2 regions of the Planktothrix pseudagardhii genome follow, and region 1 is predicted to be linked to the other one. Evidence: riboswitches for the same ligand, from Rfam matches in the RefSeq annotation. Region 1 holds a riboswitch; the other holds the start of a gene.

Region 1 (3,188 bases):
AAATTGTACAGGTTCAAAATTCCGTTGAAAAGTTAGAAAAAAATACGGTTAAAGTGGTTATGGGGTTGAGACAACAACTCCTCAATGAAATTGAATCCCTCCAGCAAAAATTAGAAGAATATCCGAACACAGACGCTTTAGAATCGGTTTATCGGGCTAAACAAGTTGCCGCTTTAGGACAGTCAGTAACATCCATGCAGGAACATATTGCTGGAGCTTTAGAAGAAGTTCGGGAGCAGTTTCGTCAAGAATTACACAATTTTTCCTCAACAGAATTTGTCCATTTAGAATCGTTACAAGAAAATTTGAAACAATTACAGGATATTACCTACGAATTAAGAAATAATGCTGTAACTCAACAGGATTTTCAAGGCCGATTTGTAGAAATTCAAGATGTCATTCATCAATTACAACAAGAAAAATCTGTACAACCTTCTTCCTCGGTAGATTTATCCCAAATTCAAACGAGATTAGATGCACTAACCCAAGAACATAAAGAGGTGATTAAACCCCATCTGAGACGTTTATTGTCCGTTGTTAAACAATTACAAACCACTCAGACTCGACCCTTGCCCGTTCCTCCTAAACCCCTGCCCAAACATCCCACCCAATAAGGATAACCTACCTTTTCTAAAAATCAAAAACTTTTGTTAATATTGACCCAAACTATTTTATAATCTGAGATGATTCTACACGCTATAAATTCTACGAGGAAGATTACATGGCTGTTTCAGAAATCACTGAAAAATTGTTAGCCGCAAAAAAACATAAAGGAGTCACATTTTCTGATTTAGAACAACTATTGGGACGCGATGAAGTTTGGATTGCTGCTGTTATCTATCGGCAAGCTAGTGCTTCTTATGAAGAAGCCAAAAAACTGATTGAAGCGTTAGGTTTAAGTTCAGAATATATTGAAGCCTTGACTGATTATCCAGTAAAAGGATCACTGGAGCCTGTGATTCCAACTGATCCCTTAATTTATCGATTTTATGAAATTATGCAAGTCTATGGAATGCCCCTCAAAAGTGTCATTCATGAAAAATTTGGAGATGGTATTATGAGCGCTATTGATTTTACCTTAGATGTGGATAAAATTGAAGATCCAAATGGTGATCGGGTTAAAGTCACGATGAATGGAAAATTCTTACCGTATAAAAAATGGTAATTTTTTGAATGGATCTCTGAGATTTCTCCTAGTTAAATACTGGGAGAAATTTTTGACTAAAATGTAATCCTATGATACAGTCAAGGATCTGAGTCGGTTCTAGCGGGGAACAGTCGCTAGAAGTAAGGGGAAAGTTTGGCGCAAATCCAACACTGTCCCGCAACTGTGATGAGAGTCTTGATCTCTAAGTCAGAATACCCACCGAAATCAGATTATTCTTTCACACATCTGCGCGGTACAGATGATGTTTATGATGTTCAAATCATTTCAGCGTTTTTGTCAGGATTTCTCGCTACAAAATAATAATCGAGTCTTTTTTTTAGGCATCAGTTTATTATTACTGTTGATGGCGCAACCTGCCACAGCCCATCATGCCTTTGGCGGTCGAATTCCGAAGAATTTTTTTGAAGGATTTTTATCAGGACTCGCTCATCCCATCATTGGAATTGATCACTTTGCCTTTATTCTTTCCATTGGTTTAATTGCAGCTAGTATTGTGGGTGGAATTTGGATAATTGTCGGGTTTCTAGGGGCTGCTATGTTAGGGACAGCAATCCATTTAATGAGTTTTAATTTGCCGGTTCCTGAAGTGGCGATCGCCCTATCGGTGATTACCATTGGCATTTTATTAGTGCTGAAAAAACAATTACCCCTAGCCGTATTAATCAGTTTAGCAAGCGTAGCGGGTTTATTTCATGGCTATGCCTATGGAGAATCAATTATGGGGGCAGGAATGATGCCTTTAATCTCCTATTTGGCAGGATTTACTTTGATTCAATTGGGAATAGCGGGAGCGACGATGAAACTCGCTCAATCCTTCCAACAAACCTTAGAAACTAGCAAATATTCCCTGATCAAATATTCAGGTTTTGCTGTTGTAGCGATTGGGGTAATTGCTTTATCTAGTGCAATTACAGGCTAATTTCCCTTAAGTATATTTCAGTTTTACTGCTGTAGAGATGTTGAAGAGAACATCTCTACTTTTTACCTTTAATCTTTAACTCAATCTTATGTCTGCCAAAATTCCTGTTACCGTCATTACTGGATTTTTAGGAAGTGGAAAAACCACCACCATTCGTCATTTATTACAAAATAATCAAGGTCGTCGCATAGCCGTTTTAGTGAATGAATTTGGAGAAGTCGGTATTGATGGAGAATTGATCCGTTCTTGTCAAGTTTGCGATGATGAAACCCCAGAAGTCAACTTAGTAGAACTCACCAATGGTTGTTTATGTTGTACCGTGCAGGAAGAGTTTTTTCCCGCTATGCAAGAACTTCTAAAACGACGAGATAAAATCGATCATATTGTGATTGAAACCTCTGGGTTAGCATTACCAAAACCCTTAGTTCAAGCCTTCCGATGGCCGGAAATTCGCACGGGTGCAACAGTTGATGGTGTTATAACCGTAGTAGACTGTGAAGCCATTGCTAAGGGGACGTTAGTGGGGGATATTGAAGCAGTTGAAGCCCAACGTCAAGCTGATCCTAATTTAGATCATGAAACCCCTATTGAAGAATTATTTGAAGATCAACTCGCCTGTGCGGATTTAATTTTATTAACAAAAACCGATCATGTTGATGCCGAAACTCAACAGAAAGTTGAAACCTGGTTAAAACAAGAATTGCGTGAGGGCGTTAAAATTGTTTCTTGTCAACAGGGAAATATTCATCCTGATGTGATTTTAGGGTTTAATTCAGCCGTTGAGGATAATTTAGAAGCCCGTCCCAGTCATCATGACACTGAAGAAGAACACGAACATGATGATAATATTAATTCAGTTCCTGTGATTTTAACCCAAGACTTTGAACCTCAAGACTTAATTGAACGGTTAAAAACAATAGTTAAACAACAGGAAATTTACCGGATTAAAGGGTTTGTTTCGGTTCCCCATAAACCGATGCGGTTAGTTTTACAAGGAGTTGGCGATCGCATTGAAACCTTTTATGATCGTCTCTGGAAACCAACAGAATCTCGTCAAACCCAATTAGTATTTATTGGGGAAAATTTACAAGCTTCTGAAAT
Region 2 (3,188 bases), 1.2 Mb from region 1:
GCAAGAAGCCGCAGAAAAAACCGTTAAAGATGCGGTAGAACTTGATGGTGCTGGAGCTAATTTTGGTCAAGCTGCGTTAGTTTCTATTGAACCCAAAACCGGAGAAGTTAAGGCAATGGTCGGGGGATATCAATATAAAGAAAGTGAATTTAATCGGGTTACCCAAGCACAACGACAACCGGGATCAACCTTTAAAGGATTAGTTTATGCCGCAGCGATTGGGGCGGGTTTTTCCCCTTATGATAGTTATTTGGATGAACCTTATAAAGTCGATGGTTATCGTCCTCGAAATTATGGCAATAAACATTATGGCTGGATGTCGATGTCTGATGCCTTGAGTCGTTCTATTAATGTAATTGCTGTTAAAGTATTAGTGGATGTGGGGTTTGAACCTGCCATAAAATTAGCAAAAGATATGGGAATTAAATCTCCTTTAAAACCAACTTATGCCATGGCTTTAGGTGCTTATGAAGTTAATTTATTAGAATTAACCAATGCTTATGGAACTTTAGCTGATGAAGGCAATTATATTCCGGCTCATGGGATTCGGCGAGTTTTAGATCAACAGGGAAATATCATTTATCAAGCTAAATTTAAACCCAAACAAGTTTTAGATAAAAATAGTGCTGCAATTACAACTTGGATGTTAGAAGGAGTTGTTAATGGCGGTACTGGAGGCGCAGCGGCGTTACCCGACCGAGAAGTGGCTGGTAAAACTGGAACCTCTGAAGAAGCGAGAGATTTATGGTTTATTGGGTATATTCCTCAAGCTGTAACCGGAATTTGGTTAGGAAATGATAATAATGATCCAACCTGGGGAGCTAGTAGTAGCGCGGCTTATAGTTGGGGGGAATTTATGGGAAAAGTTGTTGAAGGAATGCCTGTTGAAAAGTTCCCAGAATTGCCTGAATTAGAAGGACGAAAAGGCAGTATTAAAGCGAAACCCCATGAACCTAATAGCATAGAAACGGGAACTAAAGTTGCTATTGAAGACGGTGATCCAGTACAAGGTTCGAGTGGGGATGGCACCTATACTAACACGGCTGAAACTTACAATAACGGTTATTCAGATACGGGTTCCTATAGTGATAGCAACGGTTATTCTTCTGATGGATATTATGATAACTCCTCTTCTGGGGGAAATTCTGAGGGATATTCTTCCGAGGGCTATTCCTCTGAGGGTTCTTCCTCTGAGGGTTCTTCCTCCGATGGCTATTCCTCGGATGGGGGATATTCAGAAGGTTCCAATAATTACTAAACGGCTAAATTTTGTTAAACGCGCTAAAATCCAGATGGATTTATTGCGATCGCAGGGTTTAAGGAGACTGTTCGATTATGGATGAACTCAAACCAATTTTACAAGAATTAACCCGTGAACCCATTGCATTTTTTGGTGGGTTTTTCTCAGGTTTATTGAAATTAAACCTGAATGATGATCCCGTTAAAACTTGGCTAGAGAAACAGGGAGGAACCTCTGTATCTAGCCCCTCTGACTCTAAAAATAATAACGGAAATTCCGGCGGCCCTCAATCCATCACGATTGATTAATCAGTTATCAGTTATCAGTTATCAGTTATCAAGATGCAATGAGTGTTCTGGCAAGGGTTAATAGCTAGAAACATTAGCGTGCGAAGCACATTCTTCACCTCCACTAACAAACCATCAACCTTCATCGCATCTTTTTGCTTTCTGGGGTAAAATGGAATAAATACTTAATCATTCACTGTAATCGGGTAGGGAAACATCGGTGAAAGTCCGAGGCTGTGCGGCAACTGTAAGTTAGGTTATTTCTAACAAGCCAGAATGCCTACCGATCACTTTGCTCTATACCTGCCTCACACGGGGAAGGAGATTTAAACTTAACATGACTTATAACACAGAACTTTCCATTCAACCCTCAAACTCAACATTTCCGTCCTTACCTCTACAGCGTCCGTTATTACTCATTGGTCATGGAACCCGTGATACAGATGGACGAGAAACCTTTTTAGAATTTGCTCAAGCCTATCAACAATTAGATCATTCGCGTCCGGTGGTTCCTTGTTTTTTAGAATTAACAGAACCTACTATTCAAGAAGGAATTGATCGCTGTATTGAACAAGGTTATACGGAATTATCCGCCTTACCCTTATTATTATTTGCAGCGCGACATAATAAATTTGATATTACCAATGAGTTAGATCGAGCCAAACAACGACATCCGCAATTAACCTTTCATTATGGCCGACATTTTGGCATTAGTCCCAATATTTTAGAATTATTGCGATCGCGTTTACACCAATTAGAACAGCCCGAATTAAACCCTTTAAACATTTCCAATTCCGAAACCGTATTATTATTTGTCGGACGGGGTGCAAGCGATCCTGATGCTAATGGAGATGTTTATAAACTGGCTCGAATTCTTTGGGAAGGAAGCGGTTATTCAACCGTTGAAACTTGTTTTATTGGTATTACTCATCCCCGTTTAGAAGAAGGATTTCGTCGCGCTCGACTCTATCAACCCAAACGAATTATTGTCTTACCTTACTTCTTATTTACTGGGGTTTTAGTTAAAAAAATCTTTGATATAACAGCCCAACAACAGGAACAATATCCCGAAATTCAGATGACTTGTTTACCGGAAATGGGCATTCAACAGGAACTTTTACACCTCTTACGAGAACGGGAAATAGAAACCCAACTCGGAGAAGTTCAAATGAACTGTGAAATGTGCAAATTCCGGTTAGCTGCAATTTCAGGAAATCATCATGATCATGATGGTGGTCATGATCATCATCATCACCACCATCATGATCATGAACATCCCTCAGTTGATCCCTATGCCAAATTAGAAGATTATCATCAACGCATTTGGAATACACCTTAATTGTTTCTGTTTGTGCTAATTTTGCTGGATCAGGACAAAAGCATCGCGATGAAGTCGATTTTATTGCCCAGCTTAATGATGGTGAATCTGAAGCATCAGAAACCCAAACTTGGATTGAATTTGCTATTAGATGTAATTACATCAATACTGAAACCGATCAAGAACTTTATGAAAGTTATAATCAAGTCTTAGGAGGTGTTGTTAATATGATTAACAGCCCCTCTCCTTGGTTACTTAAACACTAACCTACCTTTTCCCCCTGATCCCCCTACTTTCCCTGCCCTGCTCTTCTATGGACTTACTGCGATCGCTTCCCATTGGA

What was found. A riboswitch is a leader RNA that binds a small molecule or an ion and turns the genes downstream of it on or off. The one in region 1 is predicted to bind cobalamin.
Region 2: another riboswitch for cobalamin. It lies ahead of NMK36_RS10470 (sirohydrochlorin chelatase); the one in region 1 lies ahead of NMK36_RS15490 (HupE/UreJ family protein).

The regions. Positions count from the first base shown of each region.
Region 1 covers NZ_LR882967.1:3,662,215-3,665,402, reverse strand. The annotation lists gene NMK36_RS15500 (hypothetical protein) at 1-614, shown strand, start outside; gene cynS (cyanase) at 722-1,165, shown strand; cobalamin riboswitch at 1,244-1,385, shown strand; gene NMK36_RS15490 (HupE/UreJ family protein) at 1,416-2,087, shown strand; gene cobW (cobalamin biosynthesis protein CobW) at 2,176-3,188, shown strand, end outside.
Region 2 covers NZ_LR882967.1:2,475,334-2,478,521, reverse strand. The annotation lists gene NMK36_RS10480 (transglycosylase domain-containing protein) at 1-1,258, shown strand, start outside; gene NMK36_RS10475 (hypothetical protein) at 1,336-1,548, shown strand; adenosylcobalamin-variant (AdoCbl-variant) riboswitch at 1,721-1,817, shown strand; gene NMK36_RS10470 (sirohydrochlorin chelatase) at 1,865-2,866, shown strand; gene NMK36_RS10465 (four helix bundle protein) at 2,851-3,111, shown strand; gene NMK36_RS10460 (energy-coupling factor transporter transmembrane component T family protein) at 3,159-3,188, shown strand, end outside.